One region of the Caballeronia sp. AZ10_KS36 genome, then DNA from elsewhere that is predicted to be linked to it. Evidence: predicted binding sites of a transcription regulator. Region 1 holds the regulator's gene; each other region holds the start of a gene.

The links. Region 1 encodes LexA, which represses DNA repair genes until DNA is damaged. Its sites were predicted from a motif close to ACTGTATNNNNATACAGT; they were not measured.
Region 2: dinB (DNA polymerase IV) is a predicted target of LexA. The motif match lies at 5,301-5,318, and genes of this name have one in related genera.
Region 3: NCR35_RS11335 (ATP-dependent helicase) is a predicted target of LexA. The motif match lies at 2,277-2,294, and genes of this name have one in related genera.
Region 4: imuA (translesion DNA synthesis-associated protein ImuA) is a predicted target of LexA. The motif match lies at 3,806-3,823, and genes of this name have one in related genera.

The regions. Positions count from the first base shown of each region.
Region 1 covers NZ_JALQDQ010000013.1:215,840-223,729, forward strand. The annotation lists gene NCR35_RS07710 (ABC transporter permease) at 1-666, opposite strand, end outside; gene nodI (nodulation factor ABC transporter ATP-binding protein NodI) at 672-1,625, opposite strand; gene NCR35_RS07720 (universal stress protein) at 1,922-2,431, shown strand; gene NCR35_RS07725 (DUF2939 domain-containing protein) at 2,460-3,041, opposite strand; gene NCR35_RS07730 (hypothetical protein) at 3,122-3,457, opposite strand; gene lexA (transcriptional repressor LexA) at 3,598-4,266, opposite strand; gene NCR35_RS07740 (sulfate ABC transporter substrate-binding protein) at 4,515-5,561, shown strand; gene cysT (sulfate ABC transporter permease subunit CysT) at 5,667-6,551, shown strand; gene cysW (sulfate ABC transporter permease subunit CysW) at 6,548-7,450, shown strand; gene NCR35_RS07755 (sulfate/molybdate ABC transporter ATP-binding protein) at 7,466-7,890, shown strand, end outside.
Region 2 covers NZ_JALQDQ010000028.1:11,721-19,610, forward strand. The annotation lists gene NCR35_RS18425 (exodeoxyribonuclease III) at 1-48, opposite strand, end outside; gene NCR35_RS18430 (ABC transporter permease) at 164-1,054, opposite strand; gene NCR35_RS18435 (ABC transporter ATP-binding protein) at 1,051-1,875, opposite strand; gene NCR35_RS18440 (ABC transporter substrate-binding protein) at 1,987-3,006, opposite strand; gene NCR35_RS18445 (TauD/TfdA dioxygenase family protein) at 3,045-3,941, opposite strand; gene dinB (DNA polymerase IV) at 4,051-5,247, opposite strand; gene NCR35_RS18455 (hypothetical protein) at 5,356-5,721, opposite strand; gene NCR35_RS18460 (MDR family MFS transporter) at 5,995-7,542, shown strand; gene NCR35_RS18465 (hypothetical protein) at 7,571-7,813, opposite strand.
Region 3 covers NZ_JALQDQ010000018.1:248,095-255,984, forward strand. The annotation lists gene NCR35_RS11330 (DUF4088 family protein) at 1-107, shown strand, start outside; gene NCR35_RS11335 (ATP-dependent helicase) at 120-2,243, opposite strand; gene NCR35_RS11340 (hypothetical protein) at 2,373-2,633, opposite strand; gene NCR35_RS11345 (hypothetical protein) at 2,718-3,119, opposite strand; gene NCR35_RS11350 (RNA-binding S4 domain-containing protein) at 3,406-3,627, shown strand; gene NCR35_RS11355 (MATE family efflux transporter) at 3,790-5,229, shown strand; gene NCR35_RS11360 (phospholipase D family protein) at 5,630-7,222, shown strand; gene fumC (class II fumarate hydratase) at 7,246-7,890, shown strand, end outside.
Region 4 covers NZ_JALQDQ010000033.1:40,131-48,020, forward strand. The annotation lists gene NCR35_RS19890 (hypothetical protein) at 1-416, opposite strand, end outside; gene arsN2 (arsenic resistance N-acetyltransferase ArsN2) at 457-1,284, opposite strand; gene arsB (ACR3 family arsenite efflux transporter) at 1,294-2,355, opposite strand; gene NCR35_RS19905 (arsenate reductase ArsC) at 2,342-2,863, opposite strand; gene NCR35_RS19910 (ArsI/CadI family heavy metal resistance metalloenzyme) at 2,860-3,318, opposite strand; gene NCR35_RS19915 (ArsR/SmtB family transcription factor) at 3,315-3,647, opposite strand; gene imuA (translesion DNA synthesis-associated protein ImuA) at 3,925-4,608, shown strand; gene NCR35_RS19925 (hypothetical protein) at 4,663-4,872, opposite strand; gene ligD (DNA ligase D) at 4,977-6,866, shown strand; gene NCR35_RS19935 (hypothetical protein) at 7,025-7,297, shown strand; gene NCR35_RS19940 (hypothetical protein) at 7,416-7,664, shown strand; gene NCR35_RS19945 (hypothetical protein) at 7,679-7,890, shown strand, end outside.

The DNA.
Region 1 (7,890 bases):
CAGTTGCGCGACCGGAAAGAAGACGCCGGAGAGCAGGAGCATCGGCGTGAGCGCGAGCGTCTGATAGAACATGAAGAAGTCGTAGCTCGGCGCGATGGCGGTGACGATCATCGCGGTGCTCGCGAACGCCAGCCCGGTCAACACGATGACGGGCAGCGCGAGCAGCATCGACGGAAAACTGGCGTAGCCGAGCGCGCCCGCGACCAGCATGATCGCGACGCCCGAGAGCACCGACTTGCTTGCGGCCCACACGACTTCGCCAAGCACGATATCGCCGAGCGTGAGCGGCGTGTGCATGATCGCTTCCCACGTGCGCTGCACATGCATGCGGGAGAAGCCGGAGTACATCGCTTCGAAGCTCGCGGACATCATCACGCTGGAGGCCACCGTGCCCGCGGCGAGAAACGCGATATACGACACGCCCTCGACGTGGCCGACCATCAGCCCGAGACCGAGCCCGAGGCCGAACAGATAGATCATCGGGTCGGCGAGGTTGCCGATCATCGAGGCGACCGCGAGCTTCTTCCAGACGAGGTAATTGCGCCGCCAGACCGACATCCAGTGCGTCGCGTTCGCGGGCAGCGCGTTGGTGAGCGGCGCGGCGTCGCGCGGGTGCGTCTCGCTGGGCTTTTTGCTTGCGACGCGCGGCTGATCGAAGGTTTCCATCGCGATTAATCCACCATTTCGCGGCCGGTCAGCCGCAAGAAAACGTCTTCCAGATTCGCCGGTCGATGCAGATAACGCACGCCCTCGCGCCCCTTGACGCGCGCGTGCACGGCTTGCGGGTCGTCGACGTAGCAAAAAAGCGTCTCGCCGCTCACTTCCATGCGCTCGACGAGCGGTTGCAGTTCGGCGGCCAGCGCCTGCGGGTCGGGGCCGTAAATCTCGATCACGTCCGAGCCGATCACCGACGCGATCAGGTCGCGCGGACGGCCCTCGGCAATCTTCCGGCCTTCCTCGATCACGCAGACGCGGTCGCACAGGCGCTCGGCTTCCTCCATGAAATGCGTCGTGAGCAGCATGGTCTTGCCGCGCGCGAGCAGCGAGCGCAGACGCTCCCAGATCAAATGGCGCGCCTGCGGGTCGAGACCGGTGGTCGGTTCGTCCATGATCAGCACGTCGGGATCGTTGACCAGAGCGCGCGCCAAGGTCAGCCGCCGCTTCATGCCGCCGGACAATTCGCCGACGCGCGCATCGGCCTTGTTTTCGAGCCGCGCGAACTCGAGCAGCGACGGCACGAGCGCGTCCATGCGCGCGCCCGCGATGCCGAAGTAGCGGCCGAAGACGACGAGGTTCTCGCGTACGCTGAAGTCGGGATCGAGATTGTCGAACTGCGGCACGACGCCGACGCGTTCGCGGGCGAAACGCGCGCGCGACGGCACCGGTTCGCCGACGAGCCGAATGTTTCCGTGATCGGGCGACGTCATGCCGAGCAGCATCCTGAGCGTCGTCGTCTTGCCCGCGCCGTTCGGACCGAGCAGGCCGAAGCATTCGCCGGGGCGCACGTCGAACGACAGGCCGTCGACGACGTTCTTCGCGCCGTAGCTTTTGATGACTTCGCTGAATTCGATGGCGGGCGCGTCGGCCGATTCGGGCGCGTGCTCGCGCGTGGTGCGCTGTGTCATGCGTTTCCTGCCGGGGAAAGGTCAGCGAGCTAGTGTAATCGAATGCACCGGCGCGGCGCTTGCGCGGGCAGAAGCGGTGCGCCGGGCGAGTCGTGCGAGCATGCCGAAAGCCGCGAAGCCTTGTGCGACGGGCTTCGACGCAATCTGGCACGCGGCCAGCTAGTCATGAGTCCAACGTTGCGCGGGTGCGGCGCGCTATTGCGTGAAGTTAGCGTTTTCCATCGTTGCCACGTCTGGCGCTGCACAGGATCATGAAGTTACGCCGCAGTCAATCTGCGCTGCGGCAGGGAGGCATCATGACAAGCTACAGAAAGATTCTGCTGTGCTACGACGGTTCCAGAGAGGGCCGCAAGGCGCTGCGCCAGGGCGCGAATCTCGCGCTCGACCTCAACGCGGAAACGCATGTGCTCGCGGTGGTCGACATGCGGTCGAGCATTGCGCAGAGCGCCGGATTGCTGACCGATATGGCCTGCGGGCGCTTCGAAGAAGCGGCGCGCGATATTCTGCAGGAAGGCGTCGAGTGGCTGCGCGAGCGCGGCTTGTCAGCGCAGGGGCACTTCGCGTTTGGCCATCCGATCGACGAAATCGCCGCGCTGGCCGACAGCCTCAAGGTCGATCTCGTCGTCGTCGGGCACCGCTGCCGGAGCGGTCTCGCTCGTTGGTGGATGGGCGCGGGGAACACGCCTTTGCTCGATCGCGTGTCGTGCAGCATTCTGGTTGCCGTCTGTCAGGCAGGCGAATCGGCAGAAGCGGAAGATGCCGCTGCGTATGCCGCGAAGCCGGCGAAGGCCGAAGCGGGCGCGTGAGCTTTCGACGACGGATTGCGAAGGCGCGTCAGCCGTTGAGGTCGACAGCAACGAGCTTCCACGACACCAGCCCGCTGCGGTGAAAGATGGCGGAATAACGAGCATCGCCTGCGCCGTGCTGGTACGTCACGACGAACGTGTTGATGCCGCGATAGCCGGCCGTCGTTTGCGGCGGTTGCGGAGCCGGATTGGACGCACTCGCCGGCGCGGACGCATTTGCATCGGCTCGGCCCGCCGCAGGCGGACGTTCGCCGGGATTGCCGCGCGGCGGTATGCCGTTCAGGATGGCGGCGACTCCGTCCGGCGTCGCATACGAATCCACGAGCGGGCCGACCAGCGCCGCGCCGATCATCGCGCCGATGATCGCGAGCGGGTTGCCGCTCTTCTGCACGTCGATGCGCCGCGTGAGCAGCGCGGCGATCTGATCCTTCAAGCTCGCGCGCAACGCGGGGAAATCGACGTAGTCGTTGACCGTTTGGGCGTCTCGCGCGTCGGCGGCGCGCTTGACGCGGTCCAGCACGATATACGGCGACGCGTAGACGAAGCCAAGCGCCGCCACGAGCAATACGGCGGCGAGCGTGGCGACAACCAAACGAGCGGTGCGGGACATGCGACGGTCAAGCCTTCAGCAAAGGTCAATGCAGAATGGACCACGCCGACGCACGACAAATTCCCCGACCCGCCGCCAGTTCACGCCACCGTTCCGCCCGTGAGACCGGCGCGCTCTTCGTCGATGCAGCGGTCGATCATGCGCGACACTTCGCTGATCTTGCCGACCAGGATCAGCCGCGACTCGCTTCGATAGACGCGCACGGGAGCACTCCGCGGCGGCTCCGCGTGGACCGTCTGCGTCAGCGACACGCGCGCGAACGCAGGCTGGCGAGACGGCAGCGCGGGCATGGAATCGAAGAGATCCGGCGCAGCTTCGGCTCGCGAAGGCGCAGCGGCGCCGCAAGGAATCAACGCACGTAGATGACGCAGACGGCCGAACCGGCGAAAGGGCAGCAAACGGGCAAAACGTTCCATCATGACTCTCCAGACGATAGGACGCACCCCGGCATGCCGCGAGCGGCTGCCGTCCGTGCTTGATGTACTCGAAACGCGCCGCGTCGTGCGTGGCGTGAAAAGGCGCTCAGCGACGCTTGAAAGCGCGCTGCCGCCGCTGACTAGAATTCGCCCGAGCGGATCAGGCCCACTGCGATGCCTTCCAGCGCGAAGTCTCCGCTGCCGGACCGTACGAAAATGTTCTCGTAGTCCGGGTTCTCCGCGATGAGTTCGACGCCGTCCGGACGTCGCTTCCAACGCTTCACCGTGACGTCGTCGCCGAGCCGCGCAACGACGATTTGTCCGTCCTTCGCCTCGGTGCGTTTTTGAACGGCGAGCAGGTCGCCATCCAGAATGCCGGCGTCGCGCATCGACAAGCCGCGCACTTTCAACAGGTAGTCGGGCTTGCTCGAGAACAGCGCGGGATCGCACGCGTAATGCTGCGAAATATGCTCCTGCGCGAGGATGGGACTGCCCGCTGCGACACGGCCCACGAGCGGCAGCGAGAGCTGCATGATGCTCGCGTGCGGCAACGTGAACTGGTGCGGGGCGTCTTCTGAACGGCCTGCGTCGCCAATCAGCCGGATGCCGCGCGACGAACCCGCCGCCAGTTCGATGACGCCCTTGCGCGCCAGTGCCCGCAGATGCTCTTCCGCAGAGTTCGCGGAGCTAAAGCCCAGCTCAGCGGCAATCTCCGCGCGCGTCGGCGGAAAGCCGGTGCGCTCGATTGCGCGCTGGAGCAGTTCGAAGACCTGCTGCTGACGCGCGGTAAGTTTTGAGGTTCTGGTCACTGGCTCGGGCCTCTCGTGCACTGTATGGATCAACAGATGACTGTATTTTTATACAGTATTCCGCGCTTTTCAAGCATTACTTTAAGTTCCGCGCGAAACCGCAACACGGGCCGACGTGCCACGCCACATGAGCGCGCGCCTCAGGCTTTAGCAGCTTTGGATATAAAAGACTGAAAAACGATTATTTCTGTTCATATAGGCCCGCCGATAGACTGATTCCGTCAATTGGATAAGACGGAGAACGGGGAATGCAAAGCACGAAAGCGGGATTGGGGACCAAAGCACGCAAAGCGTTGACGGCGCTTGCGCTGACGGCGGCGGGCATCGGCGCGATTGTGGCGATGAGCACGCAAGCACACGCGCAGACGTCGTTTCTGAATGTGTCGTACGACCCGACGCGCGAGCTGTATCAGGACTTCAATCAGGCATTCGCCAAGAAGTGGAAGGCCGAAACCGGCGAGACCGTCACGTTCAAGCAGTCGCACGGCGGTTCGGGCGGACAGGCGCGAGCGGTCATCGACGGCCTGCAGGCGGACGTCGTCACGCTCGCGCTCGCCTACGACATCGACGCGCTCGCGGGCAAGGGGCTCGTGGCCGCCGACTGGCAGAAGCGCCTGCCGGATAACGCCTCGCCGTACACGTCGACGATCGTGTTCCTCGTGCGCAAGGGCAACCCGAAGCACATCAAGGACTGGGACGACCTCACGAAGCCGGGCGTCTCCATCGTCACGCCGAACCCGAAAACATCGGGCGGGGCGCGCTGGAACTATCTCGCCGCGTGGGCCTACGCGCAGCACAAGCCGGGCGGCAATGAGCAAACCGCGAAGGACTTCGTCGCGAAGCTGTACAAGAACGCGGGCGTGCTCGACTCCGGCGCGCGCGGCGCTACGACGAGCTTCGTGCAGCGCGGCCAGGGCGACGTGCTGATCGCGTGGGAAAACGAGGCGTTTTTGTCGCTGAAGGAATTCGGTCCGGACAAGTTCGAGATCGTGGTGCCTTCGGTGAGCATTCTGGCCGAGCCGCCGGTCGCGGTGGTGGACAAGGTCGTCGACAAGCACGGCACGCGCAAGCTCGCCGAGGCGTATCTAAAGTATCTGTATAGCGACGAAGGCCAGCAGATCGCCGCGCGCAACTTCTATCGTTCGCGCTCGGACAAGGTGCCGGCCGACCTCACGAAGCAGTTCCCGAAGATCAAGCTCTACACCATCGACGACACGTTCGGCGGCTGGACCAAGGCGCAGAAGACGCATTTCGCCGATGGCGGCGTGTTCGACTCGATCTATCAACCGCAATAAGCGCAAAACGTAAGCAAACCGAAGCGGCGCGCCATGACGCCGCCGGTCACACAAGCATTCGATGACACGCGCTCCCCGGCGCACTGGAACAGGACGAAAGCAAGGATGACGACTTTCACTTTGCGCAAGCCGAGCGCGCTACCGGGCTTCGGCCTGACGCTCGGCATCACGCTCGCGTATCTGAGCCTCGTGGTGTTGATACCCCTCGCCGCCACGTTCGCGAAGACGGCGACGCTCGACTGGGCGCAGTTCGTCCGCGCGGTGACATCGCCGCGGGTGCTGGCGTCGTACCGGCTGACCTTCGGCGCGGCGCTCGGCGGGGCGCTCATCAACGCGGTGTTCGGCTTTCTCGTCGCGTGGGTGCTCGTGCGCTACACGTTTCCGATGAAGCGCATCGTGGACGCCATCGTCGATTTGCCGTTCGCGCTGCCGACTTCTGTGGCGGGCATCTCGCTCGCGGCCGTGTATGCGGGCAACGGCTGGATCGGGCAGTATCTCGCGCCGCTCGGCATCAAGGTCGCGTTCACGCCGCTCGGCGTGCTGGTGGCGCTGACGTTCATCGGCTTGCCGTTCGTCGTGCGCACGGTGCAGCCGGTGCTGGAAGACTTCGAACGCGAGCAGGAAGAAGCCGCCGCGTGCCTCGGCGCGACGCGCTGGCTGACGTTTCGCCGCGTCGTGCTGCCGTCGCTCTTTCCGGCGCTTCTGACCGGCTTTGCGCTGGCGTTCGCGCGCGCACTCGGCGAATACGGCTCGGTGATTTTCATCGCGGGCAATGTGCCGATGAAGTCGGAAATCACGTCGCTTCTCATCATCACGAAGCTCGAACAATACGACTATGCGGGCGCCACTGCGCTCGCCGTCGTCATGCTGTGCGTGTCGTTCCTGATGCTGCTCCTCATCAACACGCTGCAATGGTTCCTGCAACGGCGCACGAGCCGCACGGGCGCTGTTCCTGCGCACGCGGTATCGGTGCAAGGGAGCCACGCATGAGCACATCTGACACCAAAGCCATCGCGATGAACACCGCTGCGCCGCGTGATGCGCGCACGCTCGATCCCGTCACGGAACCGCGCGCGGTGCGCTGGCTGCTCACCGGCATCGCGCTCCTGTTCCTCGCGCTCTTTCTCGTGGTGCCGCTCGTCGCGGTGTTCGCGCAAGCGTTCGCGAAGGGCATCGACTATTACTTCGAGTCGCTGAAAGACCCGGACGCATGGTCCGCCATCAAGCTCACGTTGACGACGGCGGCGATTGCCGTGCCGCTCAACGTCGTGTTCGGCCTCGCGGCATCGTGGGCGATCGCGAAGTTCGACTTTCGCGGCAAGGCGCTCTTGACCACGCTCATCGACTTGCCGTTCTCGGTTTCCCCCGTGATCTCCGGCCTCATCTACGTGCTGATGTTCGGCGCGCAAGGCTGGTTCGGTCCGTGGCTCGCGGCGCACGACGTTCAGATCATCTTCGCGGTGCCGGGCATCGTGCTGGCGACGATCTTCGTGACGTTCCCGTTCGTCGCGCGTGAATTGATTCCGCTGATGCAGGCGCAAGGCAACGACGAGGAAGAAGCCGCGCATGTGCTGGGCGCTTCGGGCTGGCAGATCTTTCGCCGCGTGACGCTGCCGAACGTGAAGTGGGGCCTGCTGTATGGCGTGATTCTCTGCAATGCACGCGCAATGGGCGAGTTCGGCGCGGTATCGGTGGTATCGGGCCACATTCGCGGACAGACCGACACCATGCCGCTGCACGTCGAGATCCTCTATAACGAATACAACTTCTCGGCCGCGTTCGCCGTCGCCTCGCTGCTCGCGCTGCTTGCGCTCGTGACGCTCGGACTCAAGCTCGTCGCGGAACGCCGCATGTCGCAATCGCTCGCCGATGCAGGCGCCAAGAACTAAGGCAAAGGACACATCATGAGCATCATCGTTCGCAATCTGCAAAAGCGCTTCGGCGATTTCACCGCGCTCGACAACGTCACGCTCGACTTTCCGGCGGGCGAACTCGTCGCGCTGCTCGGGCCGTCCGGATGCGGCAAGACCACGCTGCTGCGCGTGATCGCGGGCCTCGAATATGCCGATGCCGGTCAGGTCCTGCTCAATGGCGAAGACGTCGCGCAAGTGGGCGCGCGCGACCGGCAAGTGGGCTTCGTCTTCCAGCATTACGCGCTGTTCCGGCACATGACGGTGTTCGAAAACGTGGCGTTCGGTCTGCGCGTGAAGCCGCGCCGCGAGCGTCCGTCGGAAGCCGTGATCCGCGAGAAAGTGCACGAATTGCTCAAGCTCGTGCAACTGGACTGGCTCGCGCAGCGGTTTCCTTCGGAGCTTTCGGGCGGGCAGCG
Region 2 (7,890 bases), on a different contig from region 1:
ATCGAGACGCGAGCGTATGCCGTTGATGTTGAAGGTCGCGATTTTCATCCAGCGGTCTCCATCGGTCATGGCGCCTTAGCGCCGTCGATCGTACACGCATCGCAGGATGCGTGCCGCCACCGATGACCTTGGAGGATTGGAAGAAAATTCAGCTCATCGCGACCTACGACTGAACGCCCCAGCGCCGCACGGTCACGCGTTCGATGGTATCGAACACCAGGTGTTCGACCGCCAGCCCGATCACGATGACCGCTGCCAGCCCAGCGAACACGCGGTCCGTATAGAGTTCGTTGCGGTTCTGAAAGATGTACCAGCCGAGCCCGCCCCTGCCCGAACTCGCGCCGAACACGAGCTCCGCTGCAATCAGGGTGCGCCATGCGAAAGCCCAACCCACTCGCAAGCCGGCGAGAATGGAAGGCAACGCGGCGGGCACGAGAATCAGCACGACGTGCCGCAAGCCCGTGAGCCCGTAGTTGCGGCCGGTCATGCGCAGCGTCGACGGCACCGCCTGGAATCCCGCATACGTATTGAGCGCGAGCGGCCACAGCACCGAGTGCACGAGCACGAAAAGAAGACTGCCCGTGCCGAGCCCGAACCACAGCAACGCGAGCGGCAGCAACGCAATGGAGGGCAAGGGATTGAACATGGCAGTGAGCATCGAAAGAATGTCACGGCCGATGCGCGTCGATACCGCGAGCGATGTCAACGCGAACGCGAGCGCCGCGCCGAGCAGATAACCGCGCAGCAGCACGGACAGCGAGATCGCGGTCTTGGCGACCAACTCGCCGGTAACGATGCCCTGCACGAAGGCAACGCAGGTCGCGCTGAAGGTGGGCAAGAGCAAGTCGTTATCGACGAAGCGCGCGACGCCTTCCCACAACGCCATGAGCACGACCGCGATCATCAACTTGCGCAGCCACGCGCGGTCGAGAAGACGCGTCGCAAGCGGCAACGTCGCGTCGCGCTGCATAACATCGGCTGTGCGCGCGAATGTCGACGGATGCCGTTCGAACTCGGGACGCACCGGCGGTTCGATCAATTGCGGCGTGCTCATTGCGCGATCTCCTCTTCGAACAACAGACGATGGATACGCGCGACACTCTGTTGAAAGTCGCCTCGGCCCACGCTCTCCTGCGAATACTGGTGACTGTTCAATTCGGCGCGCACGCGGCCGGGATGCGGCGTCAACAGCAGAATGCGATTCCCGACGATCAGCGCCTCTTCGATGGAGTGCGTCACGAACAGCAACGTGAAGCGTTCATCGCTCCACAGCCGAAGCAGTTCTTCCTGCATGCGGCGGCGCGTGAGCGCATCGAGCGCGGCGAACGGCTCATCCATGAGAAGCACGCGCGGTTGCATGGCAAGCGCCCGCGCAATCGCGACGCGCTGCTTCATTCCGCCGGACAGCGTATGCGGATAAGCGTCGGCCACATGCGCAAGGCCGACCTTGTCGAGATAGTGAAGCGCCCGTTCACGGGCTTCTGCGCGGCCCAGCTTGCGCGCGACGCGCAACGGAAAGGCCACGTTTTGCAGGACCGTCTTCCAGGGCGGAAGCTGGTCGAACTCCTGAAACACGACAATGCGGTCCACGCCCGGTCCGCGCACGCGCTCGCCGTCGATCTCGATGCTGCCCGCCACCGGCTGAATGAAGCCCGCCACTGCCTTGAGCAAGGTGGACTTGCCGCAACCCGACGGTCCCAGCAGCACGAAGCGGTCGGCGCCATAGACATCGAAGCTGACGTCATGCGTCGCGCGCACGAGACGCTCGGGCGTGCGGTATTCGAGCGAGACATTGCGCGCGCTCAACAGCTTGGTGGTCGATAGAACGGCCTTGTTGCTTTCGACCGGATAAAGCACATGAGGATTGGCAGCCATGATCGCAGTGCAGAAACGCAAACCATCAAGATACCGGCGCGCGTTTCAGCGCCTAACCAATGATTGCGCATATCCAATGCACGATCGCGGATAAGGCGCGCAGTGAATCGCTCAACTTCCGTCGCGCGTGGCGGGGTCGCTAAAGAAGTAGTCTTGCCACGACTTCGGTTCGTTCTTGATGACGCCCACGCGATGCATGAACTGCGCGAGCGCGAAGGAGTTCTGCGGCGCGATCTTGAACTGCACCGAAGGGTCCGTGATGATCTTGACGAGCAAGGCGCGGTCGATCTTGGCCTGATTCACGCGCAGATAGATGTCCGCTGCTTCGTTCGGATGCTGCGTCACGTAGCGCGCGGCATCGGCTAAACCATCGACGAACGCGCGATACGTCTTCGGATTCGCGTTGCGGAACTTCTCGGTCGCATAAAGAACCGTTGCGGAACTGGGTCCGCCGAGCACGTCGTAGGAACTGAGAACGATGTGCGCCTTCGGATTGCCCGCCAACTCTTGCTGCTGAAACGGCGGATTGCCGAAGTGCGCGTTTATTTCCGTGCCGCCCGCGATGATCGCGGCCGCTGCATCGGGGTGCGGCACCGCTTGCGTCAGCTTGTCGAGGCGATCGTACTCTTTGTCGCCCCACTGCTTCGCGGCGGCATATTGCAGAATGCGCGACTGCACCGACACGCCCACCGCGGGCAACGCAATACGGTCCTTGTCCGTGAAGTCCGCGATGGTCTTCACGCGCGGATCATTCGATACGAGGTAATAAGGCAGATTGCCGAGCGAAGCGACGCCTTTCACGTTCTGGCGCCCGTGCGTGCGGTCCCAGATGGTCAGGAGCGGCCCGACGCCTGCCGCTGCAATATCCACCGAACCGGACAGCAGCGCGTCGTTGATGCTCGCGCCGCCGGAGAGCTTCGCCCAATCCACCTTGATATCGATGCCCTGCTTCTTGCCTTCCTGCTCGATGAACTTCTGGTCGCGCGCGACGTTCAAGAGCAAATAGACCACGCCATATTGCTCAGCAATGCGCAGGGTGCCCTCCGCAAAGGCGTTGCAAGTGCCACCGAGCGAGAGCGCCAAAGCGCAGACAAACGCGCGCAGCGCGCCCTTCCCTTTTCGAGAATGCATCGAAAAACCCCGTGTTTGTAGGACTATTTGTGTTTCGCTCAGAAAGGCGCATCGCCTTCGATGGTGGTCCGATACAGCTTGCGGCGCTGATCGTCCGGCGTGCCCGCCGCCAGATGCATGACCGAGCGGTTGTCCCAGAACACCATGTCGTGGTCGCGCCAAACATGCCGATAGACGAATTCGGGCCGCACGCTGTGCGCGAAGATTTCGTCGAGCAATGCGCGGCTTTCATCCTCCGGCATGTCGACGATGCGCGTGGTGAAGTGCTCGCTCACGAAGAGCGCCCGACGACCCGTCTCCGGATGCGTGCGCACGATCGGATGCACGACAGGCTTCACCTGCGCGATCTGCTCGGCTGTCAGATTCGGACGCCACGGACTGCGCTTTTGCAGTTCCGCATATTTCGCGAGATAGGTGTGCTCCGCGAAGCGTCCCTCGACCACGTTCTTCAGATGCGCGGGCAACGACTCCCACGCGAGATGCTGGTTCGCGAACAGCGTGTCGCCGCCTGTCGACGGGAGCTCTTGCGCATGAAGCATCGAGCCGAGGCTCGGCTTCTCTTTGTATGAGAGATCCGAGTGCCAGAAGTGGCCGGCGTCGCCGAGTCCGATAGGCTTGCCGTTCTCGATGATGTTCGACACTACGAGCACTTCGGGATAACCGGCCAGTCCGAACTGGTGCAGCACGTGAATCTGCAACGGCCCGAACCGCTTGCTGAATTCGACGTGTTGCGCGGGCGTGATGCGCTGTTCGCGGAACACGAGCACGTGATAGTCGAGGTGAGCGCGATGAATGCGCGTGAAATCCTCAGTGGACAAGGGTTGCGACAGGTCGAGCCCGATGACCTCTGCGCCCAGCGGGCCGTCGAACGGACGAATGACGATATGTTGCTCGACGGCCTCGGCAGCGTCGTGAGTCGGCGAAAGAATGGTCACGGTGTAATGAAAAGCGGCGGACAGACGAATAATCTACGCCCGGCGCGCACGCGCGGCAACGAACGATGCGCGATTTGGTTATCTGGCGCGATGCTAAGACCGCGAGAGCTCAGTCTTCGATTGCGTCGAAAGGCAATTCGACCTGTACCGGCGCGACCGGACCGCCGGCTTCGTCAGCGGACTCCAGCGCGCTCACGCGCACGCCGAGCAGGCGCAGCCTTTTGTCGAGCACGATGCGCTTCAGGCACTCGGTCGCTGCGCGACGAATCTCGGATGCATCGGCCGTGGCGACCGGAATCGTCAAGTCGCGCGTGACGGTGCGAAAGTCGTCGAAACGCAGCTTGATGCCGACGGTGCGCCCCACGTAACCTTTGCGCGCGAGATCGTCCGCCACGCGCTCGCACAGGCCCGTGAATTCCGCCGAGAGCGTGGCGCGGTCGTGTTTGGGATGCAGGTCGCGCTCGAAGGTGGTCTCGCGGCTCATGGACTTGGGCGTGGAACTCACGACCACAGGCCGCTCGTCTTGCCCTTGCGCGATGCGCGCGAGCCACGCCGCATAAGTCGGGCCAAAGTGCGATTGAAGAAGGCCGAGGTCGGCGGCCGCGATATCGCCCACGGTCACGATGCCGAGCGCGGCGAGCTTGTCATTCGCCTTGGGCCCGATGCCGTTCACCTTGCGCGCGGCCAGCGGCCAGATGCGCGTGGGCAGGTCGTTCATCGTAAGAATGGTGAGACCGTCGGGCTTGTCCAGTTCCGAGCCGATCTTCGCAAGCAGTTTGTTCGGCGCGATGCAGATGGAACACGTGAGGCCGGTCGCTTCGCGCACCGCGTCTTTCATGCGCTGACCAATGTCCGCGGAATCGCCGGGCATGTCGGTGACGTCAATATAGATTTCGTCGATGCCGCGATTTTCGATCTGCGTGGTGAATCCGGCAATCGCCGCTTTGAAGAGCCGCGAGTAATGCCGGTAAGACTCGAAATCCGTCGGAAGAAGAATGGCGTCGGGCGCGAGCTGGGCCGCTTTCATCATGCCCATTGCGGAGAACACGCCGAATTTGCGCGCTTCGTAAGTGGACGTCGTCACCACGCCGCGGCCCGCGTAGTCGCGCAATCGCTTGAAGCGTCGCGTGCCGTCCGCCAGCGTCTCGGGCGCGGCATTCCGGCCGCCTCCGACTACCACCGGCTCGCCGCGCAATTCCGGATAGCGCAGCAGCTCGACGGATGCGAAAAACGCATCCATGTCGAGATGCGCGATACGGCGCGGCGGCGTCTCTGAGGCGAACGAAGAAGGCAGTGAGGCGTCCATCGACGGCGAAAGGCGAGCGCAAACGCGCATCGGGCCGAAGTCGAAAATGGCTTACTGTACATTCATACAGTGATTTTCGCCAGCGGCCCTCCAGTGACGCTTCAGCGGCTACTCTGCCGCGCGCTTTTCCGCGAGTGCGCGGCGGCAGTCGTCGAAGACCTGTCTGACTACATCCGACTGGTAGTTGAGGTCTTCGCTGTCGAGAATCTCTTCGACGGCATCGCGCGCCCAGTCCGCCTCGAGGATGGCGCAATGACGCGCGGCAAGCTCGCGCGCAATGGCGGCGAGCTTCGCGACCGTCAGCCAGTCCGCGAGCCGTTCATGCCTGTCGAGCCACTTGTGCGCGGCCTGCACGTGGAAAGCCGCCGCCGGCCAGTCTCCGTTCAGATAGAACGCGCCCAGACTGCCGCATGTCAGCCAGCAGAGCAATTCGACGCGGTCCCGGGCACTCAGGGTACGAGGCACATCGTTCATGGCGGCGCTCACGAAGGACGTTTCGACGAGAGGTACGGCAGCGAATCCGCTGCGTTCCGTATGAAATCGCTATGAAACAAGATAGCACGGGATGGTGCGGCGCGGCAGTGGCTTGCAAGAAAGGCATCGTGTGCTGACGAACGCATGAATCGTGGTTAAGAATGCCCTGCCTCGCGACGAAGGAGCATGTCAAAGGCGGTAACTTAGACCGCGCAAGCATTGCGTGGCGCACCGGGATACCATGACGAGTCGAACCGCGCATGCCCGCTGCGGATCGGCGTCCTTCTTTCATCAGCTTCCGACCGCATGCCCCAACACAAGCAGACCGTTCGTCCCCTCGTCATCGCCGCAGTGATGGCCTCGATGGCCATGGTGGCGATCGAAGCCACCATCGTTTCGACCGCCATGCCGCAGATCGCTACGCAACTCGGCGGCCTCAATCTGTATAGCTGGGTGTTCTCGTCGTTCTTGCTGACGCAGACCGCGCTTACCGTCGTATTCGGCAAGCTTGCGGATCTTTACGGCCGCAAGCCCGCGATACTCGCCGGCATCGCCATTTTTCTCGTCGGGTCGATACTCGCGGGCTTTGCTTGGTCGATGCCCGCCATGATCGTTTTCCGCCTGATACAGGGCGTCGGCGCGGGCGCCATTTTGCCCGTCGCGCTGACGGTGGTCGGCGACCTTTACCCGGCACGGGAGCGCGGCAAAGTGCAAGGCTATCTGGCAAGCGTATGGGCCGTGTCCGCCGTGCTGGGGCCGATGGTCGGCGGCTTGCTCATCCGGCATCTCTCGTGGAGCTGGATCTTCTGGATCAACCTGCCGATCGGCGCGCTCGCCGCGCTGCTTTTCGTGCTCTTCCTGCACGAGGAGAAGCGCCATGAACGTCCGGCAATCGACCTTGCAGGCGCGTTGCTGTTCACGGCCGCCGTCGCTTCCCTGATGATGGCGCTCACCGATGCGAGCACCGAAAGCAGCGCGCGCGTCGGCGTGGAAGTGGCGATATGCATCGTGGCGAGCGTGCTCTTCGTCATGCAGGAAAAGCGCGCCGCCGATCCGATGATCTCGTTCGGCTTATGGGCGCATCGCCCGATCGCGGCGGGCAACGCCGCGACGCTGCTCGCGGGCATGGCCCTGATGGGCCTGACCACGTTCCTGCCGATGTACGTGCAAGGCGTCATGCATCGCTCGCCGGTCGAAGCGGGCCTCACGCTCACGATGATGATGATCGGCTGGCCCACCGGCGCCACTTTCACTTCACGCACCTTCAGCCGCATCGGGCTGCGCCGTTTGTTGATCGGCGGGACCGTCTTCATTCCGCTCGGCGCGATTCCGTTCGTGCTTCTGACGCCGCAGTCGAGTCCGGTATGGGCCGGCGTCGGCTCGGCGGTGATGGGCTTCGGCATGGGCATACTGAGCGTGTCGTGCCTGATCCTGATTCAGGAGATCGTCAAGCTGTCCGAGCGCGGGAGCGCCACTGCATCGAACCTCTTCGCCCGCAATCTCGGGAACACGCTCGGCGCGGCCGTCTTCGGCGCCGTGCAGAACTATGGACTGGCTCATGCGAGCGGCGTGCCGGCGGTCAGCGCGGATCAGTTGAAGCGCCTGTTATCCGCCGTGCCCGGCAACTTCGCGAGCCACGCGGAGATTCGTTTCGCATTACACCATGCGCTGCATCTGACCTTTACGTCGATGTTCGTGATCGCGCTGGGCGCGGTGATATCCATGCTGTTCATGCCCGCAGTAGACATCGGTCGGGCGCGTCCGGCGGTGGAGACGGTCGGCGCGAACGATGCACCGGAACACGTCGGCATCGACGCCTGATTCGGCGTCGATGCGTTGCAGGCCAGCGTCAATCCTGCGCCTGAAGGAGCGGGCTATCCTGCTTGTCTTTGGACACGCTGGCATCTCCGCTCTGGCTTCCCGACGCAGCGGATTCGTCCGCCGCGATGGTCTGCGTGTTCATGCCTTGTTGCGACGTGGGCGCGCCGGTATCGGGCTTATAGTGCGGCGCAGGACCATAGCCGCTTGCGAGCGCGTAGGGCGCGGCAAGCGAGGCCGCAACGAGAACAATGCCGGTGACTTTGCTGATCATGGTCGTACTCCTGAAGGTTTCAGATGTCCACTTCATCGGCCAATGCACTGCCCTGCCAGCATGCGACCTTCCGAAAT
Region 3 (7,890 bases), on a different contig from region 1:
TTTTCGTCGACGAACCCTACGACGGCTTCACGCGCTTCGCGGCGTGGCTGCGCAGCATTTTCGGAAGCGCGCCGCGCGTGCCGAGCGCTTCACGCGCCCCGCGCTGAACGAGCGACGCCCTACTCCCACATTCCCTTCAGCCGCGCGGCGATATCGATCTTCGCTTTCGCCGCTGCGGCGAGCCCCGCCGCCGTCGGCGCGGCCGCGACCGGCACCGGCGGCCATGCGCCTGCCTCGAAGTGCTGCATCAGATGCGCCGGGATGAAACGCGTGCGCTGCGCCCAGACGTGGCGATCGCCCAGATTCGTCTGGTTGTGCACGTAAAAACGCTGCGGCGTGACGATGTGCAGGTCTTCCTTCGCCCGCGTCATCGCGACATACAGCAGGCGGCGCTCTTCGTCGATTTCCTCGTCGCTGCCCGTGCCCATATCGGACGGAATGCAGCCGTCCACGCCGTTCAGCACGAACACGTTGCGCCACTCCTGCCCTTTCGCCGAGTGGATGGTCGAGAGAATCAGATAGTCCTCGTCGATGAGCGGCACGCCGGACTCGTCGCTCGTCGCGTCGGGCGGATCGAGCGTGAGTTCGGTCAAGAAACGCTCGCGCGTCGGGTACGTGGACGCGATGCTTTCCATCTGCAATACGTCGCCGATGCGGATGGCCGCGTCTTCGTGATTGCGTTCGAGATGCGGCTCGTACCAGCGGCGGACCATCTCGAATTCGGCGGGCCACGGCGATTCGCGGCCGCACAGCTTGCCCATGAGCGCGACGAAGCGCGGCCAGTCTTCGCTCGCCCGCGCGGGCGCGCCGAACGCCGCGATCGCAGTCGGCGCGCGCTCGGCCTGCGCGACGCTATCCAGCAGGCGCCCCGCAATCGCCGGCCCGATGCCCGGCAGCAGTTGCGCGACGCGAAAGCCCGCGACGCGATCGCGCGGATTCTCGGCCCAGCGCAGCACCGCGAGCACGTCTTTCACGTGCACGGAATCCAGAAACTTGAGGCCGCCAAACTTCACGAACGGAATGTTGCGCCGCGTGAGTTCGATTTCGAGCGTCGCGCTGTGATGCGCCGCGCGGAACAGCACCGCCTGCGACTTGAGCTTCATGCCCGCCTCGCGCGCCTCCAGCACCTTTTCGACGACGTAGCGCGCCTGGTCGGCCTCGTCCGCGACGGAGACGACGCGCGGCCTTTGCGCCGATGCCTTGTCGGTCCACAGATCCTTCGTGTAGCGCTCGGTGGCAAGCCCGATCACGGCGTTCGACGCTTCGAGAATCGGCTGCGTCGACCGATAGTTGCGGTCGAGCGTGACGGTCGCGGCGGGCGGATCGAAGTGCTGCGGGAAGTCGAGGATATTGCGCACCGTCGCGCCGCGAAACGAATAGATGGACTGCGCGTCGTCGCCCACGACGGTGAGGCCGCGTCCGTCCGGTTTCATCGCGAGCAGGATGGTGGCTTGCAGGCGGTTGGTGTCCTGATATTCGTCGACGAGCACGTGGTCGAAGCGGCTCGACAAGTCGGCCGCGATGCTCGGCTCGGCGGCGAGGTGCGACCAGTAGAGCAGCAGGTCGTCGTAGTCGAGGACGCTTTGCGCCTGCTTGGCGCTCACGTACGCGGCGAAGAGGCGCTTCAGGTCCGCTTCCCACTCGCGGCACCACGGATACGCCTGGTCCAGCACGGTCGCGAGCGACGCGCCCGTGTTGACGACGCGCGAGTAGATGGCGAAGCACGTCGATTTGGCGGGAAACCGCTTCTCTTTCGACGAGAGCCCGAGCTCATGGCGCACGAGGTTCATCAGGTCGGCGGAGTCTTCGCGGTCGTTGATGGTGAACGACGGCGCGAGGCCGACGAGATCGGCGTAATCGCGCAGCAGCCGCGCGCCGATGCCGTGAAACGTGCCGGACCACGTGAGCCCCTGCGCGATGGCGCTGTTCGTGCCGAGCGCGCTCGTCGCGATGCGCGTCACGCGCCGCGTCATTTCGAGCGCCGCGCGGCGCGAAAACGTCAGCAGCAAAATGCGATGCGGATCCGCGCCCTTCACCAGCAGATGCGCGACGCGATGCGCGAGCGTGTTGGTCTTGCCCGAGCCCGCGCCCGCGATGACGAGCAACGGACCGCCGCAGCGCCCCGGCGCATCCACGCCGAATTCGACCGCCCGGCGCTGCGCATCGTTGAGCTTGGCGAGATAGGCGGCGACATTCTCCGAGGAGGCGTCGGCGGTGGCGGTGTCGTCCGGAAGGGTCAGCACAGAGAAAAACGGGCGTCGAAAGAAGTGACGCACACTGTATATCCATACAACCCGCGCACGCAAGTCTTTGCCGCGGCACGTCTTTCCTTCGACGGGCCGCGGCTTGCCAGAAACGGCTCAGTCGACCGCTCAGTCGGCCTTCTTGGCGTCCTTCAGGTTCGCTTTGGCGGCGGCTTCGTTCGCCTCCGACTGCGCTTCGGTCTTCTTCTTGTCCGCCTTCGCCTGCGCGACGGCGGATTCCTTGTCCGCTTCGGCCTGCTTCTTCGCGGCCTTCTTGTCGGCGTGGGTCGGCGCGTCGCTCGTCGTTTGCGCGAAAGCCGGCGCCGCGCTCACGCTCGTCAGTGCGCCCGCGATGAGCGCAGCCAGCAAGGTATGGGTGCGTCGATTCATGGCGTCCTCCGTGTGGTCGTTAGATTGGCCTTTGTGTCCCGCCGCAAAGCCGCAGACTTCAAGGCTTCGCGGCGTGCTGCGCGATCAGTGCTGCTCGCCTTCATCCTTCGGCGTGCGGTCGGTCGCGGCATTCAGGTCGTCTTTCGCGGCGGCCTTGTCGGCCTTGCGGTTGATTTTCGCGTTGCGGACCTGCTCCTTGTACTGCTGTTTGGCCTGCTTGTCGGCAGCCTTCATCTCCGCCTTCGACGCCTTCTTGGACGCGCGATACTCGGCGTTGGCCTCAGCGTCGGCGTTGCGCTTCTGCACGAGCGGATCGGGCGATGCCGGCGCGACCACGTTCTGCGGCGGCGGCGACACTTGCTGCTGGGCCTGCATCGGCGCCTGACCAGCAGCGGAATCGGCCGGCTGGGCGGTTTGCGCCTGCGCGCCGGTGGCAGCCATCGCGGCAAAAGCGGCGCCAATCATCAGAATTCGAGCCTTAGTCATGAGCTTGTCCTCTCTGGGTGTGTCCGCCAAACGCGTTCGACGACTTTCGAGCGCGATGACGCGACTTGTCGTTTAGAAGATGACCGAAGCTGCATCGATCAAACGTACAGACCGGCCGGACGACGCGCGAGTTTCGCGAAACGAGTCATTGTTACCGGCGGTTTCACTTCGCTACATCTGCTTAATCCGGCGAAAAGAACGGTCGATCGTGTATGAGCACGCGCTATGCCCGGAAGATGTCCCGCGCTGGTTTATCATCGAAGTCTTTTGCATCCGAACGCCCGCCATGCCGCAGCTTCAATTCACCCTCACGGGCGATTACGTCGAACTCCACAACCTGCTCAAGCTGATGGGTCTTGCCGATAGCGGCGGCTCGGCGAAGGCGCGCGTCGCGATGGGCGATGTCACCGTCGACGGCAAAGTGGAACTGCGCAAGACCTGCAAGATCCGCGCAGGTCAGGTCGTGATGCTCGACGGCCAGAAGATCCGAGTGCGCGCGCCCGACTGAAACCGCTTGCGCCCATGCGCCGGCCGATTGCGAAAAGGCGGCCATAACAGGGCGCGTCATCGACATGCCGCGCGCGAGGCAATAAGCTAGGCGTCTTTCGTTCCGGTTTCAGCGCACGACACGGACGCGTCCGCGCGCGCTTGTCGCTTCTTTCTCTCGATCATGCAATCGCACACCAGCCGCGCGACCCGCGCGCATTCGGGACACGTGAGTCTGTCTCGCCATGCCGTCGATACCGCGCGCCTCGCCGCGCCGCTCGCCATCGCGCAACTGTCGCAAATGGCGATGGGCGTCACGGACACGATTCTGCTCGGCTCGCTCGGGCCGGACGCGCTCGCGGCAGGCGGTCTGGGCGCCAACATGTTCTTCGTCGTGGTGACGCTGCTTCAGGGCGTACTGACGTCGGTGAGCGTGGCCGTCGCCCATGCGCGCGGCGCGGACGCGGAACACCGCGTGCCCGGCATCTACTGGACGGGGCTCGTGTTGTCCGTGCTGCTCGCGGTGCCGGCGTTCGTGCTGCTGTCGTATGCCGAGCCGATTCTGCTCGCGTTCCACGAGCCCGCGACGCTCGCGCACAACGTCGGCGAATACTGCGCGGTGCTGCGCTGGAGCACGCCGGGCAGCCTGATCGGCATCGGCATGATGCGCGCGTTCCTGCCGGCCATCGGCGCGGCGAAGCGCTTGCTGTGGGTGTCCATCGGCGGCGTGTTCGTCAACGGCTTTCTGAACTACGGGCTGATTCACGGCGCATACGGCCTGCCGCGTGAAGGCTTTCTCGGCTCGGCGGCGGCCACCGCGATCACCGTCTGGCTGACGGCCTTCGCGCTCGTCGGTCTGCTGCATCTGCGCCCGCGTTACCGGCATTTCGTCGCGGCCGCGCGGCCGCATCTGCCGCTCATGGGCGAACTTTTCGGCATCGGCTGGCCGGTCGCCATCACGTATGGCGTCGAATCGACGCTCTTTCTCGCGACCGGCATGATGGTCGGCCTGCTCGGCGAGGCGCCGCTCGCCGCGCATCAGATCGCGCTCAACGTGGCGTCGGCGGCATTCATGGTGCCGCTCGCCATCGGGCAGGCCGCGAACGTGCGCGTCGGCTACTGGGCCGGCGCGGGCGTGCCGGTCGCGGCGCGTCACGCCGGCTTCGTCGCGCTGGCGCTCGGCGTCGGCTTCATGATGTGTTCGGGGCTCGTGCTCATTATCGCGCCGCGCGCGATCGTCGGCCTCTATCTGCATCTCGACGATCCCGCCAATGCGCGGACCGTCGCGCTTGCCGCATCGCTCTTGAGCGTCGCGGCGGTGTTCCAGATCGTCGACGGCATGCAGACGGTCGGCTCGGGCTGCCTTCGCGGCCTGAAAGACACGCGCGTGCCGATGCTGGCCGCCGCGTTCGGCTACTGGGGCGTCGGCTTTCCGACGGGCTATGTGCTCGCGTTTCACTTCGAGCTGGGCGCAAAAGGCTTGTGGTGGGGGCTCGCTGCGGGACTGGCGAGCGTCGCCGTGCTCATGACGCTGCGCTTTCATCGAATCAGCAGGCGGCTGGTGGAAACGGGCGTCGCGCGTGCCGACGAAAGCGTCGATGCAGCTTCGAAAAGCGTCGCCTGACGAGTTCAAGGCGTCACGCATATGCAAAGCAAGAATGCTTGGTTGGTGCTCGTGGCGCGGGTTGTTAGGATGAACCCGTCTCCTCCTTGAGACTTCCAGTAACAGGGGTTATAGCCCGCTCTGCCGAGCGGGCTTTTTTTCGGCTTCCGATTCCCGCGCACCGTGCGTTCGCTCGCCTGGCCCACGCGCCATTTCCCCTAGAATGATTTCGAGATGCCGTATCGGCGAGAACGCTTCTTGCTGCGTCGCACGGAAGCAGCCGAATCGAGATAAACAAAAAAGAGGAAGCGAAGTGTCGGAAATCCGGGGAATTCGCCAAGCTGGGCGGGAGGTCGCGCGCGTTCGGAACAATACATCGGTCGCGACGAAAACAACAAGATGGGTGAGCCGCACGCGCCGCATGGCGGTCATGGCGGTCATCGCCGCGCTCTGCGCCGGATGCGCGACGCGCCCGCCCGCCACCGCGTTCGATCGTCCGGTGACGCACGCGCTGTCGGCGACGGAGCCGACGCCGCTCCAAACGGCGCTCGCGCCGCTCGAAAAGCAGCATCCGGACGAATCCGCCGTGCGTCTTCTGCCGACCGGGTCGGACGCGCTTCAGGCGCGCGTCGCGCTGGCTCGCGCTGCGACGAAGACGCTCGACATGCAGTACTACATCGCCGAAGAGGACAACACCGGCAAGCTGCTGCTGGGCGCGGCCCTCTACGCGGCGGACCGCGGCGTGCGCGTGCGCATGCTGGTCGACGACCTGAACTTCAAGGACATCGACCGCATCATGGCGGCGCTGAACTCGCACGAGAACATCGAAATACGCGTGTTCAATCCGTACGGCAGCGCGCAGCGCAGCTTCTATGAGCGCACGCAGAACTTCTTCACGAACCTGAACCACTTCACGCGCCGCATGCACAACAAGGCGATGATCGCGGATAACCAGATCGCGATCGTCGGCGGCCGGAATCTCGGCGACGAATACTTCAACGCGAGTCCCACGCTGCAATTCCGCGACCTCGACATGTTCACGGCCGGCCCCGTCGTGCACAAAGTCTCCGCGAGCTTCGACGATTACTGGAACAGCACGCTCTCCTACCCGCTGCGCGTGCTGAACAAGCAGAAGTTCGATCCGTCCGAACTCGACAAGACGCGCGAGGATCTGCGCAAGCACTGGCGCGAGCAAGCGGACCCGCTGAACGCCAAGCCGCTCAACGCGACGCCGCTCGCCCAGCAGATTTCGCGCGGCGAGATGGGCCTCGTCTGGGCGCCGACGGAGTTCGAAGCGGATTCGCCCGGGAAAATCGAGCATCCGAGCGACGACTACCAAAGCCCGCCGATGACGCGGCTCGCCGAGCTGATGAAGAACGCGCAGAACGAGTTTCTCATTCTGTCGCCGTACTTCGTGCCGCACGACGTGGGCGTGCAGGCGCTGGCCGACCTGACGCGCCGCCACGTGCGCGTCGCGGTGCTGACGAACTCGCTCGCCGCCACCGATGCCGTCGCGGTTCAGGCGGGCTATGCGCCGTATCGCATTCCGCTTCTGCAAAACGGCGTCGAGCTGTACGAATTCAAGCCGCTTCAGCCCGAAGGCGAGAGCCGCCCGCCGCCCGGCCTCTTCGGCTCCTCGTCGCGCGCGAGTCTGCATGCCAAGGCGTATGTGATCGATCGGAGTATCCTCGTGATCGGATCGATGAATCTCGATCCCCGCTCGGCGCGGCTCAACACCGAACTGGCGCTCGTGATTCACAGCAAACCGATCGCGGAGCAGGTCGCGGCGCTGTTCGACCGAGGCATCTCGCCGAAAGCGAGCTGGCGCGTGCAACTGGCGAGCGCGGCGGTGATGGCGGAACTGCGCCGCACCGGCTCGCCGCAGTCCGGTCTCGTGTGGACCAGCCAGGAAGACATCGGCACGGTGACCTATAACTTCGATCCCGACGCCGGCTTTTACCGTAACGCGATGACGGGCCTCTTCAAGCTGCTGCCCGTCGACGAACAGCTTTGACCACTTCAAAGGAACATCAGGCCATGACACAGAACGCACAGGGCGATGTACGCATGGAGAAGGACACGTTCGGCGAGATCGCCGTGCCCAACGGCAAGCTCTGGGGCGCGCAGACGCAGCGGTCGTTGCAGAACTTCAAGATATCGACGGAAAAGCAGTCGCCCGAACTCATCACCGCGCTCGCGATCATCAAGCGCGCCGCCGCCGAGGTGAATCAGGACCTGAAGGTGCTCGACGCAAAGAAGGCGCAGGCGATCATGCAGGCCGCCGACGAGATCATCGACGGCAAGCATCCGGACGAATTTCCGCTCGCCGTGTGGCAGACGGGTTCCGGCACGCAGACGAACATGAACTTGAACGAGGTGATCGCCAATCGCGCGAGTGAGCTGCTCGGCGGGCCGCGCGGCGAAGAGCGCCTCGTGCATCCGAACGATGACGTGAACCGCGGCCAGTCGTCCAACGACGTGTTCCCGACCGCGATGCACGTCGCCGCCGCGTATGCGATCGTCAAGCATCTGGTGCCGTCGCTCAAGACGCTGCGCGAGACGCTCGACAAGAAGGCGAAGCAGTTCGCGGATATCGTGAAGATCGGCCGCACGCACTTGCAGGACGCGACGCCGCTCACGCTCGGTCAGGAGTTCTCCGGCTACGTCGCGCAGCTCGATCAG
Region 4 (7,890 bases), on a different contig from region 1:
CCGTCGTCAGAGAGGCGGTTGCGTGTTTGCAGGAGCGGAGCTTGCCAGTTACAGCGCGGGACCTGAAACAGGGTTGGCACATCGAGTAACAGGACAGCAGCCGCTGTTGTGCCGCCTAAGACAAATCGCATCAAGTCCTCATGCCCGCTTCGAGTCGCGGTTAAATCCATTGCTTCCGCGAACTGCCCGGCCTCCCGGCCAAGCGATCGTAAGAGTGCATCGATCAAGGTTGAGGTGGACATACTGACTGACTGCAAAGCAGCGGGTACATTCGATCCAGCGATGTTCCTGAGTCTCGCGCTGCTGGACTTCCGTGCCGGGCGCAATCGAAGCGCGATCGCAGCCGTCATCGGGTTGCAGCGCGAGCCAGAGGAACCAACCCACAACGAGGGTGCTGTGATGTCAACATTGTTCATGACTGGACTCCAATTAAGTGCCATCCCGCGCTCGCGCGAGCTACAGGGTAATGGCACGCGACATGAGTACCGCACTGGCCGGACACAGGGTGCAAGCCTGTTGCGTCATTAGGATCGTTGGGGGCGCCGCCTCGCGCATGACGGCCCTGAAACCAGTCTTCTCGAAAAAGGCCGAGGTGTCCGTCGTGAGCAGCCATGCAGTGCGAGCACCTGCATCGAATGCCTCGTGCAGCAATACAAATAGCAGGTTGCGACCGATGCCCATGCCTCGATGCCCGGACGCGACGACGATCGAACGGACGAGCGCATCACTACCGTACCGTTCGAATCCACCGTAGCCGATGTGTACACCGGCTAGCGTGCTGAACTTAAAGAATGCGCGTCCGGGCTCGGACAGGTCATCGACCGGTAGTTGGGCATCCCTCATAGTCTGCACGAAGGTGGCGTCGTCGCCCGGGATTGCCCGGGCGACGATGAACGGTACGCCATCCTCCTTTAGCATCTCGCGCTCGGGTGCATGAGCCAGTACGTCAACAACAGCGTCCGAAGGTCGGCATAGACGTGTGCCGCGCGGCGTCACGACAATCGGTCGATTGATCAGCATCGGATGGACCAGCATCGCGTCAATCAGTTGCGCATCGGTCAATGCCGCATCGTCGAGTCCGAGTTCCGCATACGGCGTGCCTTTGATCCGGAGTATGTCCCTGACCGCCAGTCCGGTGTCCGTGATGATCCGCTCGAGCGTTGCGCGATCCGGTGGTGTCTTCAGATACTCGATGACGCATAGGTCTTCACCGGCTTCGCGCAACATAGCGAGGACATTGCGCGACGTACCGCAATCAGGGTTGTGGTAAATGATGATGCTCACGCCCGCTCCTCACGCGGTCTCGTACCAGCGCTGCGAGCGGTTCACAACGCCAACCACGAGCAGCATGACTGGCACCTCAATCAGCACGCCAACGACAGTCGCGAGCGCCGCGCCCGACTGGAAGCCGAACAGGCTGATCGCGGTCGCGACGGCCAGCTCGAAGAAATTGCTTGCGCCGATTAGACTCGAAGGCCCGGCTACGCAATGCGCCACACGGAGCTTACGGTTCAGCAAATAGGCCAGCCCGGAGTTCAGAAAGACTTGAATGAGGATCGGGACAGCGAGCATCGCGATGACCAGCGGCTCGCGGACAATAGCCTGCCCCTGGAAGGCGAACAGGAGGACGAGCGTAGCGAGAAGCGCGCATATCGAATAGGGGCCCAGACGAGACACCGTTCGATTGAAGTGTGGCTCACCCTTCGCGAGAAGCGTGCGACGCAGGACCTGCGCAATGACCACTGGGATGATGATGTAGAGACCCACCGACGCGATGAGCGTATTCCAGGGGACAGTGATGGCGGATAGGCCAAGGAGAAGCGCCACGATCGGTGCGAACGCAACGATCATAATCGCGTCGTTCAGCGCCACTTGCGACAAGGTGAAATAGGGATCGCCCTTGCAAAGCTGCGACCAGACGAACACCATCGCCGTGCAAGGGGCGGCGGCCAGCAGAATGAGGCCGGCAATGTAGCTGTCGAGTTGCGCTGCAGGCAGCCAGGGAGCGAAGACGTGGCGCACGAAGATCCATCCGAGCAGCGCCATGGAGAAAGGCTTGACCAGCCAGTTCACGAATAGCGTGACACCGATCCCGCGCCAATGGCCTTTGATCTGGGCCATCGCACCAAAGTCGATCTTGATGAGCATCGGGATGATCATCACCCAGATGAGCACGCCAACTGGCAGATTGACCTGCGCGATCTCCATGCGACCGATAGCCTGGAACAACGACGGCAACCATTGGCCCAGCGCGATGCCCGCGATGATGCACAGCGCGACCCACACCGTCAGGTATCGCTCGAAGAAGCCAATGACGGGGCGGCCCGCGCGAGCAACCGAATCAGTGCTGCTCATTGGATTCCTCGGCCGGACGTTCGCCAATTGCACGCACTTCCTTCTGCGCTGCATTGCGATCAAGTATGTTCAACGGCAGGTTCACAAACTGACTCACCCGCGTCAGGATCTGCCGGTAGACCTTCGTAAAGACTGCGCGCTTCTGCTCGTCGCTGCCCACAAATGCGGCAGGATCCTCAAAGCCCCAGTGCGCGGTGATCGGCTTGCCGGGCCAGATCGGGCAGACCTCTCCCGCCGCCTGGTCGCATACGGTGATCACGAAGTCCATTTGCGGTGCGTCCGGCGTACCGAACTCATCCCAGCTCTTGCTGCGTAGCCCTGCCGTGTCGTAGTCCAGTGATTCGCAACGCTCGAGCGCAAACGGATTGACCGCACCTGACGGATGACTACCTGCGCTGAACGCATGGAAGCGGCCCTTGCCGAGTGTGTTGAAGAGCGCTTCGGCCATGATGCTTCGGGCACTATTGCCCGTGCAGAGGACCAGAACGTTGTAGGTCTTGTTGCTCACGTGGCGCTCCGTTTAATATCTGCGCCCGCGCAGCAGGCATTTGAAGAAACGTAGGTACTGCGTGAACGGTCGCGCGACTCACCATAAACTGGAGCATGCTCAAGCGTTCTAAATGTCTCCCACGCGACTCCCTGAGGATCGACAGTCCACGCCTTGTCCGACTTTGCGTAACAACAAGTCGTCGCCGTCTGGTTTGAAACAGGCAGCTCAGCGCTTGCAAAGCGGGCTCGCATCTCGGCGAGTTCATCATCTGACTCGACCTGGATGCCAAGATGATCGATGCCCGGCTTCACGCCACGCTTCGAAATGGCGAAGTTGACCTTAGGATCGCTCAACTCCCACTTGCGATAGTCCGACTTCGATACGGTCGGCTCCGTGCCTCCGAACATAGCAACGTAAAAGCGAGTGCTCGCTTCGAGGTCTTCGACAGCGACATGAATGTGCATGCGTTTCATGATTTAGCTCCTGTGCATTGCGGCACACCTTGAACGGAACAGTCGGCGCCAGCACAGCAGTTCTCAGTCAAAAACCCGAGCAAGCCGTTCATCGCGTCGAAATTGGCTGAATAGAAGATGAATCGTCCCTGCTGGACGCTGTTGACGAGGCCAGCATGCGACAGGTCTTTAAGGTGAAACGACAGACCGGATGGCGAGAGGCCAAGCTGCTGAGCGATCTCACCAGCCGGCATGCCTTCGGGGCCCGCGACAACCAGTGCGCGGAAGATCGCCAGGCGCGATTCATGAGCGAGCGCGCCGAGCGCGCGTACAACGAGGTTCGAGTCCATGGCAGCATCATAGACCTGTCGATTCAAAGATTCAAGTAATCTTGAAACGACAGAGCGACAGTGTTTGGTCGATTAATTAGGGACGGGAAATAGCGGGCGGAATCGAAGAAGATTGGACTCGACCTCCAACCTGGAACTCAAACACTTGGGCTAGAATACCTGTATATTTATACAGTACTTCTGGAGCTAAATCGTGAGTCGGACTGCGTTAGCCGCACAGCAGTTACGCACGCCCGAGGAACGGGCGCGCTCCATCGATGCTGCGCTCGACAGAAATATGTATTCGGAGTCGGGGGGAATAACCTTGTGGCGCGGAGCGCAGCTGGCGCGGGGCGGTGGACGGACGATCGATACAGGCTATGCCAGCCTCTCGACGGAGCTGCCGGGCGGTGGATGGCCCTTGGGCGCACTCACTGAGATGATGCTCCAGCAGACAGGCATTGGGGAGCTGCGCCTGCTGGCTCCGGCGCTCGCCGCCACGAAGCGACCCATCACCTTGGTCCAGCCACCGCAAGAGCCAAATGCTCCGGGGCTCGCGTATGTGGGCGTCCCGCTGGAAAACACCTTGCTGTTACGGCCCAAAACGACTGCCGACTCCCTGTGGTCTGCAGAGCAGATCCTCCGTGCGGGGACGTGCGGCGCGCTTCTTTTCTGGCAAAACCACGTCAAAGCGGAATGGCTGAGGCGGCTGCAGGTCGTCGCGAAGTCAAGCGAAACCCTGTTTGTCGTTTTCAGACCGTTGGCGGCCGCGATGGACCCGTCGCCGGCTGAATTGCGGCTCTCGGTCCGGCCAACAACTGACGGCGTGTCCGTCGAAGTCGTTAAACGAAAGGGACCTGCCGCCGCGCAGCCGATCGTGGTCGAGCTTCACCCGTCGCCCGTGCTGCTCAGCCGCCACGCCAGGACCCGCCGTCCTGCGACCGTAAGTCGACGAAGCCTCGCCGAGACCACGTCGGCGTGACGAACGCGGACACGGCGCGTCGGTCGTGTTAACGTTACGGGCACCGCCCCGAGGTTAGTCTTTGCTGCCCAGCTCGCTATGTTTGTGGGAGTGGGTCGCACCATGAATCAGTTCGTAATGCGCGCCCTTGCCGCTGCGGGTTGGGGGGAAATGCTCGCCTTCGACACACGTCACTTCAAAGCCACTTCCGCCGTCGCCTTCCCGGACTACCTTGTAGATGCCCGAGGTCTTCACAATCTCGCCGGGTTTATGCTGCTCTGCCATGTCTTCCTCCGCGGTTGTTCTTCGCCGACGAGCAACCGCTGTGCCTCCGCCGGAGGAGGCACACGACGTGCGCATGCTCTGCACCGATTCCGCAAGGCCTTCCCATGATTGACGTGCGACGACTGCGCAGATTAGGGGCCGTCAGGGCTGAAATGCCCGGTCGTATCGCGCCGCAGCTTGCCGTGCTCGCGAAGCAGCCGCCGGCGACAGGGCAATGGTCTTACGAGATCAAGTTCGATGGCTATCGGCTGCTATCGAAATGCGTGGCGGGCGTGCCGACGTTTTACACGCGCAACGGCCATGACTGGACCGATCGTCTGCCGGCGCTGGCCGACTCCCTTGGCTCCTTGCCAGTGAAAAGCGTCTGGCTCGACGGCGAAGCTGTCGTGCTCAATGAAAGCGGCCTGCCCGACTTCAGCGCATTGCAGAATGCTTTTGCACGCCGTCGCACGTCCAGCATCGTGTACTTCGTATTCGATCTTCTGTACCTGGACGGATTCGACCTGCGTCACGTGGCTCTGCATGAGCGCCGCGATCTCTTGCGGCAGTTGTTGGCGGAAATAGACGACGCACGTCTGCGATTCAGCAATGACTTTGAGCAGGACGTCCATTCATTGTTGGACTCTGCCTGCCGCATGCAGCTCGAGGGCATCGTGGGCAAGCGGGCAGACGCGACCTATACCGAGGGCCGCTCGCCCGACTGGGTCAAACTGAAGTGTCGGCGGCGCCAGGAGTTCGTGATCGGAGCCTACACGCAATCGCGAGGCGCGCGAAGCGGCGTTCGGGGCCTGCTCCTTGGCGTCTTCGAGCGCGACGGCTCGTTGCGTTACGCGGGGGCGGCCAAGGCTGAACTCAGGCCGAAGCAGCTGCAGGCGTTCGCGGCCTCGCTGCACGAGCGCAAATCGCCGCCGTTTCTTAATCCGCCGGCGCGAGACCCTGATCGCGAGGTCGTCTGGGTTGAACCCGAGAAAGTGGTCGAAGTATCGTTTCTTGAGTGGACGCCGGTAGGTGAGATTCGGCAGGGCGTCATGGTCGGCCTGAGAGAAGACAAAGACGCCAGGGAAGTGCGAGAGGAAGGCGTCGATCTCGCGATGTCAACAGGCGCAGGAGAGCGTCTCTCATCCGGAGTCCGTCCGGTGCGGATCACCAATCCCGGCCGGATCATCGATCCATCGTCGGCCGTCACAAAGCGCGACCTGATCAGCTACTACGAAGCGATGGCCGACTTGATGCTGCCGCAAATAGGCAACAGGCCCTTGATGCTCGTGCGCGCCCCCGACGGCATCAGCGGCGCGCTAATTTACCAAAAACACGCCGAATCGCAGCGCTTCGTGGCGGTCGAGAGCTTGCCGCCGTCTCTCCATCCCGGACATGCCCCCCTGCTTGTCGCCAACACGCCCGCTGCCCTCGTGGAGTTGGCCCAACTGAACGTCGTCGAGATCCACTGCTGGAACGCGAGCGCACCGAATCTCGCTAGCCCTGACCAGTTCATCCTGGACCTTGACCCGGACCCTGCGCTGCCTTGGAGAACGATGCGGGAGGCGGCCATGCTGGCCAAGGTACTCCTTGACGAGATCGGGCTTGAGTCGTTCTGCAAAACCAGCGGCGGGAAAGGTTTGCATCTTGTCATCCCGTTGCGGCCGATTCATGCATGGGACGAGGTCAAGCGGTTCTCGCATGCGATTGCACGCCATCTTGCGCGTGTCGTGCCCGAGCGCTTCTCCGCGGTGTCTGGTCCTCGAAACCGAGTCGGGAAGGTCTTCGTCGATTATCTGCGCAACGGGCGCGGCTCCACGACGGCTGCCGCGTATTCGGTTCGCGCTCGCCCCGGGCTCGGCGTGTCGGTGCCAATCAGCTGGGACGAACTTGGCGCTGTTGAAGGCGGCGACCAGTGGAATGTGCGCACCGCACGGCAGCGCAGGGATATGCCGTGGGGCGGAATCGAGCGGCAGCAGGTCATCACCAAGCAGATGACTGCAAGGCTCCAAGCATGAGCGCCACGCGCAATACTCAAGATCCTGACGTTGGTTGCCGTAACACATGATGGCCCGCCGCGTGTGACGGCCTTGGATATTCACATAGCAACGCGCAATCCTTATATAATTTCACTCATTGCATTTAGTGATTAAAATCAACATTGCAGGAGTGGAGCATGTCACAAAAAGATCGGAAAGCGGAATTCCGCAAGGCACTTATCGAACTGGTGAACTCGCACATCAAATCCAGCGGAATCACGCCGGAGGAGGCCGCCACGGTGTTTGCCGAAGAGGCGAAGACCGCGCTGGACCATCTCGGGTGGAAGCCTCAACCCCAGCGGGCCGCAAGCGAGCATCTGGTCGTTGCGGCCGCCTGTCTGAACGACGGTCTGGTAATTCCGGTGCCACGCTTCGACGCGCTGTTCCCTGTCTCTGAATCGGCGATTTAGCGCGTTCGAAGCTAGCAGTCCCAAGAGCATCGCCTTGCCATGCAGAGAGGGCGGGCATGGCGCGCAAGAAGCCAACGCCGGTACGGGCTGACGTATCGATCACTTATAGGAATAAAAGATGAAATCGCGCAATCCACATGATGTTTCCGCTTCACGTTACGGCCGTCGCTGGATGATCGGCATCTTCGTCGCGTGGCTGGTTGTCTTCGAACTGTTCAACGGTCGCATGTACGGATGGTCGGCGCCCGCAACGAACCATGACATCGTCCGATCGGCTGTCGTGCTGGTCATCGGCTGTGTCGTCGCGCTCGTCGGTGGCAAGCGAGCGGAAGCGAGATACAAGCGTAACCGGCGAAGCGCGTTCTGAAAAAGTCCATCCATATGAGTGAGCAACACAGCGAGACAGGCGAGAGCTCGGCGGTTCTTGAGACCGTGGAATCGACAGACAGCCTCGAGGCGAGAACGCTTAATGTGAGGCAGGGAGCCTTTGCCATTGCGACCACGCAGGACACGTTGAACCGCCTGCGCACAGGTAACCTCGGGCCGTGCGTCGCCTTCTACGGCATCAACCGACGAGCCGGCGTGACATTCAT